DNA from 4 places in the Bradyrhizobium sp. WYCCWR 12699 genome. Region 2 is predicted to be linked to each of the others. Evidence: predicted binding sites of a transcription regulator. Region 2 holds the regulator's gene; each other region holds the start of a gene.
What was found. Region 2 encodes LexA, which represses DNA repair genes until DNA is damaged. Its sites were predicted from a motif close to TGTTCNNNNTGTGTTCNG; they were not measured.
Positions count from the first base shown of each region.

Region 1: the regulator LexA is predicted to act here: its motif matches at 1,234-1,251, upstream of RPS27_RS15880 (ribonuclease T2 family protein).
Region 3: the regulator LexA is predicted to act here: its motif matches at 890-907, upstream of RPS27_RS37645 (PA0069 family radical SAM protein).
Region 4: the regulator LexA is predicted to act here: its motif matches at 1,446-1,463, upstream of RPS27_RS37225 (DUF3072 domain-containing protein).

Region 1 is NZ_JAVTJN010000032.1:224,653-226,848, reverse strand. It holds gene RPS27_RS15885 (23S rRNA (adenine(2030)-N(6))-methyltransferase RlmJ) at 1-362, opposite strand, end outside; gene RPS27_RS15880 (ribonuclease T2 family protein) at 484-1,188, opposite strand; gene RPS27_RS15875 (hypothetical protein) at 1,309-1,770, opposite strand; gene RPS27_RS15870 (hypothetical protein) at 1,956-2,196, shown strand, end outside.
Region 2 is NZ_JAVTJN010000007.1:31,173-33,368, reverse strand. It holds gene glp (gephyrin-like molybdotransferase Glp) at 1-887, shown strand, start outside; gene lexA (transcriptional repressor LexA) at 1,063-1,764, shown strand.
Region 3 is NZ_JAVTJN010000039.1:1,478,224-1,480,419, forward strand. It holds gene RPS27_RS37645 (PA0069 family radical SAM protein) at 1-868, opposite strand, end outside; gene RPS27_RS37650 (phosphoketolase) at 1,090-2,196, shown strand, end outside.
Region 4 is NZ_JAVTJN010000039.1:1,393,417-1,395,612, reverse strand. It holds gene RPS27_RS37240 (Do family serine endopeptidase) at 1-203, shown strand, start outside; gene RPS27_RS37235 (hypothetical protein) at 474-836, shown strand; gene RPS27_RS37230 (DUF6496 domain-containing protein) at 849-1,136, opposite strand; gene RPS27_RS37225 (DUF3072 domain-containing protein) at 1,215-1,409, opposite strand; gene RPS27_RS37220 (hypothetical protein) at 1,525-1,746, shown strand; gene RPS27_RS37215 (hypothetical protein) at 1,765-1,974, shown strand; gene RPS27_RS37210 (hypothetical protein) at 2,071-2,196, opposite strand, start outside.

The DNA.
Region 1 (2,196 bases), on a different contig from region 2:
AGCTCGCAGGCGACCAGCCGGTCCTGCGGCCTCAGCAGACCGCGCGCGATCAACGGCGAGCCTGGATAGGTTTTGAGCTCGCCCTTCGGGTTGAAGGCGCGGACGATGTCGAGATAGGGCTTGGCCAGCGCCGCGCTCTCGTTCGACAGCCGGGCCTGCATCAGCCGCGCGATGCCGGTCAGCCATTCGCCGCTGCGGCGCGCTTCGTCGCTGTCGAGATCGTAGAGGCCGGCCCCGGCATGGGTGTCGATGACGCGGAACGCCCCCGGCTTGTCCTGCAGATAGGTGACGATGCGCGCCAGCACGATGTGCTTGATGACATCGGAGAAGCTGCCGGCGTGGAAGGCGTGGCGGTAATTCATGAGGTAGGACTACGCCACGTGACGGCTCGAGCAAAGAGGCACAATCACGTGTCCTGGACGCGGTGCAGCGTGTAACGCTGCGCCGCCGAGCCGGGGCCGGTTTCTTGCGCGAGCCTCGGCCTCAACCACCCCTGATCGGCGGCATCGTCACCTGATCGCGGCGGCAGGCGCGGCGGTCGGTTTCCTCGCAGGTACGGAATTGCAGGTCCTTGCTGAGGCAGATGCGCACCTCGGAGAGCCGAGTGCGGTTACAGGTGACCGAGACGGCGGCATTGCTCAGGCCAGGATTGGCCTTGATGAAGGCCTCCTCGACCTCAGCCGGCGCCACGGACTTGGCCTGCGACAGATCGAGATATTCGGCCGGAATCTTGATCGCGGCGCGCGCTTTGCGGATCGTCTCGAAATAGCTGCGGCCCTCGAGGCCCGAGCAGGTGCCGTGCTTGTCCCATTCGTTGAAGATCAGCCCCGGCGCCGGCATCAGGTCGAGCATCGAGGAGACGATGTTGCGGTTCAGCCGCGGCGCGGGCCGCTGGCAATATTCCGGGAAGCCGTTCTCATATTGCGGCCACAGCCCATGCACCACGAAGGCATAGGGCCGTCCGCCGCACTGGATCTGGGAGCGGCCGCCACGCTCGGCCGCCTCCTCGCAGAACGAGGGCGACCATGACAGCGACAGCACATAGAAATCGAACTCGCCGGGCGCGTTCTGCCGTTTGTCCTGGGCCTTTACGTCGCCGGCGAACGAGGCGAGGCTAGCCGCGAGGATCAGGGAAAGGGCCAGCGAGATCACGAGGCGGGAGAACGAATGCAATCTGGAATGAAACATGGCAACGCCCCTCAACTAGACTGTGCAGGAAGCCTAGCAGGCGAAAAGAACATTTCAAGAACAAAATTCAGGCGGCCGCCATTTGGCGGCTGACAGCGCCCGAATCAGGGCGCCTCGAGCTCAAGGCCTGGCGGCGCGGCAGGCCGGATTATAGGCCCAGTTGCGATCGACCCCGACCACGCACCATTCGACGCCGTTGCCGTAGCTGGCGAACCCGCCGTCCTCGATGATCGAGAAGTGCACCTTGCGCACCTTGCCGTCGGTGAGCATGGCCTCTCCGCTGCAATAGCGGCGCGGAATGTTGTCGGACTGCCAGGGCCGGTACGCGGTCTCGTGCACGGCGGAGAAGCCGGTGATCTTCAGCGAAGAATTCCAGAAGGTATATTCCTTCTCCGCGAACTCGCGCTCGATCCTCGGCAGAGCCCAGTCGCAATTGGCGACGTTGCCGTCATAGCGGGGTCCGCTCAGCCAGAAATTCAGCTCCAGCGGATTGGCGGCCCTGGCCTCGCCGAGCGTCACCGCCCCGAACATGAGGCCGAGCAGAGCGGCAAAGCGGAGCGATTTCAGGGAGGGGGCGCGCATGGTCAATCCGGACAGCTAAGGTCTTGCGAAGGTCGGACGGTGCCGTGAAGGCCGGGGGAGGTCAAGTGCAGCGCGGCAACACTTCGCCAGGAGTTGACCACAACATCGTGGTCGGCAGGGCTTCGGTTCTTTCCACTTCCATCCCGGCACCGTAAACTGGGGGCCAGCCAATTGGAGTGACGGGAATGCGAATCATTGCGGCCGCGGGTCTTCTCGCCAGCCTGGTTGTCTCGGGTATGACGGCGAGCCAGTCGGCGCGCGCCGACATCGTGCCGCCGTTCAAGGGCAATGACACCGGCGGGATCATCGCCTATTCGATGGCCACCCAGGTCGATGCACGTCAGGTCGCGGTCGATCACTGCGCGCGCTACCGCAAGGTGGTCAAATTCCTCAGCGTGCAGGCCTATGAGGGCGGCTACATCTCGT
Region 2 (2,196 bases):
TCCAGGAGGACACCGTCGTGGACGGCAACAGCGTCACGATCAAGGAAGCCGCCATCATCGGACGGCACATCCGCCCGGCCGGCGTCGACTTCCGTGAGGGTGACGTCCTCCTCCGCAAGGGGACGCGTCTGACCGAACGTGACCTCGCGCTCGCTGCCGGAATGAACTACCCGCAGCTCGCCGTCTGCCGCCGTCCCAAGGTCGCGATCCTCGCCACCGGTGACGAACTGGTGATGCCGGGCTCAGCGCCAAGGCACGGCCAGATCGTCTATTCCAACGGCTACGCCCTGCACGCGCTCGCCCGCAGCGAGGGCGCCGACACCGTCGACCTCGGCGTCGCCGCCGACACGCTGGAGGCCACCACATCAGGCATCCGCCGCGCTCGCGAGAGCGGTGCCGATATCCTGATCACGACCGGCGGCGCGTCGGTCGGCGACCACGACCTGGTCCAGCAGGCACTCAGGGACGAAGGCATCGCGATGGCGTTCTGGAAGATCGCCATGCGGCCGGGCAAGCCGATGATGCACGGGCGGCTCGGCGCCATGCGCGTGATCGGCCTGCCCGGCAATCCCGTGTCGTCCTATGTGTGCGCCTTCCTGTTCATGGTGCCGCTGATTCGCGCCTTGTCAGGCCGCTCGGTGATTCATCATCGTCGCGAACGTGCCGTGCTCGCCTGCGATCTCGGTGCCAACGACCAGCGCGAGGATTACTTGCGCGCGCGCCTCGAGCTGCGCGACGACGGCACGCTGGTCGCGCTTCCCGTCAGCCATCAGGATTCCTCTCTGCTTGCGAATCTTGCTGCGGCACAGGTACTTCTCGTGCGCCCACCGTTCGCGCCGAAGGCCAAGGCCGGCAGCCCCTGCGAGGTGCTGCGGCTCCCCGTCTGAGTGCACGGCCACACGCATTCCGCGAACCGCGCTTCGTTCACGGTAAATTAAGCAGTTGCGGAACATGTATCGAACATATAGTGTCCGTTCATGATTTGTTTCGAGGATGTAGCTGCTTATCGCTGAACTCATCGTCTCGGAATCGAACGACATCAACCGGGGGACTTTGGTCGAGATGTTAACGCGCAAACAATACGAGCTTCTGCGGTTCATCAGCGAGCGTTTGAAGGAAAGCGGCGTGCCGCCCTCCTTCGACGAGATGAAGGATGCGCTCGACCTGCGCTCGAAGTCGGGCATCCACCGCCTGATCACCGCGCTCGAGGAGCGCGGCTTCATCCGCCGGCTGCCCAACCGCGCCCGCGCCATCGAAGTGATCAAGCTGCCGGAGCTCCAGGCTGCCGCCGGCGCCCGGCGCGGCTTCACGCCGAGCGTCATCGAGGGCAATCTCGGCAAGATCCGCGCGAGCTCCAGCCCGCCCGTGGACGAGGGCGAGCGGCCCGTTGCGGTGCCCGTGATGGGCCGGATCGCGGCCGGCACGCCGATCGAGGCGTTGCAGACCCGCAGCCACACCATCAGCGTGCCGCCCGACATGCTCGGCTCGGGCGAGCATTACGCTCTCGAGGTGCGCGGTGATTCCATGGTCGAGGCCGGTATCCTGGACGGCGACATGGCGCTGATCCAGCGCAACGAGAGCGCCGACACCGGCGACATCGTGGTGGCGCTGATCGACGACGAGGAGGCTACGCTCAAGCGCTTCCGCCGCCGCGGCGCGTCGATCGCGCTCGAGCCTGCCAATGCCGCCTATGAGGTGCGTATCCTGCCGCCGAACCGGGTGAAGATTCAGGGCAAGCTAATTGGGCTTTACCGGAAGTACTGAGTCCGGAAGGACTCAGTCCGAAAGTAGTTTTGGCGCCTGCGTGCCGCCTTCGATCGGCGTCGCCGATCTGAGATTGGAGCGGATGAATGTCCGCTCCGGCTGGATGATCATTCTGGTTCTGCACAGATTATCCGGCCCCTCCTCCACGGCCATCTTCGGCGGACCGCAGCGACATCGCGTCTGGGCGTTTCGGGTTCGGAAGACCAGATCGTTTGGGTGCAGCGGTAGCGGCATCGGGGCACGGGGCCGTTGCCGCGCCATCGCATTGCCATGTCCGCAACACCCAATTGCGCAGCGCCGCGATCGCGCCGGCAATGCGAAGTGTCGCTTTTGCAGTCGCTGACAGGCGCCCGGCGTAATGCACCTCAGCCAGCTTTGTTCCTGGCGAATTCGGGAAAGTTAAAGTGATCGCGGGGTGCGGATCCCAGCCGC
Region 3 (2,196 bases), on a different contig from region 2:
CGCCGGCATGGGCGGCAGCATCGAGAATGCGCTCGATCTCGGAATCGTTCAGCGCGGGGATCACGGGCGCGACCATCACGGTGGTCGGAATGCCGGCGTCGGCGAGCTGCTTCAGCGCCTCCAGCCGTTTAGGCGGCGTCGCGGCGCGCGGCTCCATGGTGCGCGCCAGTTTCGGATCGAGCGAGGTCACGGAGATCGCGACCTTGGCGAGGTTGCGCTTGGCCATCCGCCGGAGAATATCGATGTCGCGCAGCACCAGCGCCGATTTGGTGACGATGCCGACGGGATGGCCGGCACGCTCCAGCACCTCGAGGATGCCGCGCATGATCTTGTTCTCGCGCTCGATCGGCTGGTAGGGATCGGTGTTGGTGCCGATCGCGATCATCCGCGGCTCGTAGCCGGAGGCGGCGAGCTCCTTCTCGAGCAGCGCAGGTGCCTCGGGTTTTGCGAACAGCTTGGATTCGAAGTCCAGCCCCGGTGACAAGCCGAGATAGGCGTGGGTCGGCCGGGCGAAACAATAGACACAGCCGTGCTCGCAGCCGCGATAGGGATTGATCGAGCGGTCGAAGCCGATATCGGGGGAATCGTTGCGGGTGATCACCTTGCGCGAGGTGTCGATTGCGACCGTGGTCTTGAACGGCGGCAGCTCTTCCAGGCTCTGCCAGCCGTCGTCGAACGCGACGCGCGCCTCGGCCTCAAAGCGGCCGCTGGCATTGGACTGCGCGCCCCGCCCGCGCCGGCGCGCGCGGTCGATGGCGACGCCAAGTTCTGGAAAATCGGCAGGGAAGTCAGAGTCCGCACCCGCCGGCTCGGAGGGCGCCTTGACCGGCGGGTGCTTGAGAGCATGTGAGGATGCTGCTGGACTCATGCAGCTAAGATAGCATGCAAAAGGAACAAATCAAGAACGTAAACGAAAAACCGGAAAACAACCCCATGCAAAGTAACCCGCCCAAATTTCGGGCGCGGTCCTTTGACCTCACGCAACATGGCTGTCGCAACGATCTCGTTTGATGCCGGTCAGGGATCGATCGCGCCGGAACAATGTTGGTGACGATCGCGGGGCTCAGCTCGGCAAAAATCGGCAAGAACATGACAAATCAAGAACAATCGGCCACAGCGAGCAATGACCTCGATCTCCTCGATCGCTACTGGCGCGCCGCAAACTACCTCTCCGTCGGGCAAATTTATCTGCTCGACAATCCCCTGCTGCGCGAGCCGTTGCGGGCCGAGCACATCAAGCCGCGCCTGCTCGGCCATTGGGGCACGACGCCCGGCCTGAACTTCATCTATGCCCATCTCAACCGCGTAATCCGCGCGCTCGATCTCAACGTGATCTATGTCTGTGGCCCCGGCCATGGCGGGCCCGGCATGGTCGCCAACACCTATCTGGAAGGTAGCTACAGCGAGATCTATCCTGAGATCGCGCGCGATGCGGACGGATTGCGCAAGCTGTTCAGGCAGTTCTCGTTCCCCGGCGGCATCCCGAGCCATGCAGCACCCGAAACGCCGGGCTCGATCCACGAAGGCGGCGAGCTCGGCTACGCATTGGTGCACGCCTATGGCGCGGCGCTGGACAATCCCGATTTGGTCGTCGCCTGCGTGGTCGGCGATGGCGAGGCGGAGACCGGCCCGCTCGCGGCGTCATGGCACTCCAACAAGTTCATAAATCCTGCCCATGACGGCGCGGTGCTGCCGATCCTGCATCTCAACGGCTACAAGATCGCCAATCCGACCGTGCTGGGGCGGATGCCGGATGCGGAGATCCGCGATCTCTTCCGCGGGTTCGGACACGAGCCGCTTTTCGTCGAAGGCGACGATCCCAAATTGATGCACGAGGCCATGGCGGACGCGCTCGACGTCGCGCTCGCCAGCATCCGCTCGATCCAGCAGCACGCACGCGACGGCCGCGGCAGCGTCGAGCGGCCGCGCTGGCCGATGATCGTGCTGCGCAGCCCGAAGGGCTGGACCGGGCCGAAAGAGGTCGACGGCAAGAAGGTCGAGGGCTTTTGGCGCGCCCATCAGGTGCCCGTTGCCGGCTGCCGCGAAAACCCGGCGCACCTGAAAGTGCTCGAAGACTGGATGCGCAGCTATGAGCCCGAAAAACTGTTCGACGCGAGCGGCGCCCTCGTTCCCGAGCTTCAGGCGCTCGCGCCCGACGGCAACAGGCGCATGGGCGCCAACCCGCATGCCAATGGC
Region 4 (2,196 bases), on a different contig from region 2:
CCGAAGTCGATCCGCAAGGACCGGCGGCGCAGCACGGCATCCAGACCGGCGACGTCATCCTCAATGTCGGCGGCAAGCCCGTCGCCAATGTCGGCGACGTCCGCTCGGAGCTGGCGCAGGCCAAATCATCCGGCAAGCGCAGCGTGCTGTTGCAGGTCAGGAGCGCCGAGGCGACGAGGTTCGTCGCGGTGCCGCTCGCCTGAGGCGACCCGTGTCTTCCCAACAAGCCAAAGGGCGGCCCTCGGGTCGCCCTTTCCTTTGCCGCCAGGATGTGCGGCAAGAGCGGATAACATTCTCGTTAACGGCAGCGATGGTGACCCGGTTCATACGAAAAAGCCGCGTTCGGCCATCACAGTTCCGAGTCGTGGATATGCTCGGCGGCACCGAGGCCGTCGAGAGTTGCAAGCGTGGAACTTCGAACCCGCCGCCGTCTTGTGGAACTGGCCGGTGGTTCGCACTTGATCGGTGCCGACATGGATCGATTGAAGCTCTCGCTAAGGGGGGCGCTGCTTGCGGCGCCGTTCGTGCTCTGGGGTGGAAACGCGCTTGGTCGCGATGACGGCCGCTACGCGGACTCGCCCCTCAAGCCGTGGTTCGACAGCCTGCGCAGCCACCTCGGTCCTTGCTGCTCGGACGCCGACGGTTTTGCCGTCGCCGATCCCGACTGGGAGTCGCACAACGGGCACTATCGCGTGCGGCTCGACGGGGAGTGGGTCGAGGTGCCCGACGAAGCTGTCATCACCGAGCCGAACCGCGCCGGCCGCACCATGGTATGGCCGGTGAAGACGGCTTTCGGAGTCTCGATCCGCTGCTTCATGCCGGGCAGCATGATCTGAGACAGGTCAGCATCAGCGCTTGCTGGATTTGCGCTTCGACGATTTCTTGGCTGTCTTCTTCGTCGTCCGCTTCCTGGTCGTCTTCTTGGACGTCTTCTTGCTGGCATTCTTCGGGACCTTCTTGCCCTTCTTGCGCGCCTTCGACAGCCCGATCGCGATCGCCTGCTTGCGACTCTTCACGCGTCCGCCACGGCCTTTGCGGCCGCTCTTGGCCGTGCCCTTCTTGTAGCGGCGCATCTCGCTTTCGACATCGCTGCCGGAGCTGCGTGAGTAGCGGCGCTTCTTTGCCTTGCGTGCCATGCATGTTCTCCCTTGGCCGGAAGAACCATTCGACACGGGCATGGTTCCGAAAGAGCGCGCCACCTTCCAGGCGAAAGCCTAGAAGGAATTCGCCAGCTCGATCTCCGCTTCCAGCACCTGGATGCGTCGCGCGGCCTCGGTGGAGGACAGGTCGCGCGCATATTGTGCGGGCTGATAGGCCTCTTCGCTCAGCCGTTTCAGTCTCAGCCCCTGCGCCCGGGTCATCTGCTCGGCGAGAAAGATCCTGGCGTCGTATTTACTTTGAACCTGCATCTGGCATCTCCGTCCTGAATTCGTGGCTTGACTATATGTTCTTATTTTGTTCTAACAAGCCATGGACAACAGAATTAATGAAATTCGACGTAAGATCAGTGCCTTGAGGCTGGAGATGGCCGACGTCGAGGCGTCCGTGCGCGCTTCCGTCAACGGCGATCGCGATTGCACCGGACAGGCCCTGGCGCAGATGGATCTGCGCCGAAAGGTCAATTTGCTGATCGGGGAATGGAAGGCCGCCGGCGGTGCCGATGTCCTGCCCGACGTCCGCGACCGCGTGCGCCTTCATCTCGTGAAGACAGCCGGTATTCCCCAGCGCGCGAGCAGACGGCGCTGAAATCTTTGAGGGGGCGCCGTGGATGACGACCCGGACACTTACCGGATCTTGAGGTTGCGCGCCGAGATTCTCGAACTGGGCTCCGCCATCCGGCAGTTGCAGCGCGCGGGTCTTGATGATGCTGCGGCCCAACTTCTGATCGGACGCAAACGGGCGCAGCTCGATCATCTCGTGAAGACGAATGCTGAGGGGCGCGGGCTCAATCTCGGAACGCGCCGGCCGCCATGAGCTGACGCCTGACCATTTGGTGCTCGATTGCAGACTGAGCACCAAGAAAAAGGCCCCGCGTCGCCGCGGGGCTTTTGATGTCGTGCCGGGCTGGGCTCACTTGGTGTTGGTCATGCCCTTGCTGGTCTTGTTCGTCATGGTGCCGCCCTGGTCGGAGCCGGGGCCCGAACCGCCCTGGCCGGAGGGATCGGCGCCCTTGGACGCCTTGGTGTTGGCGCCGGT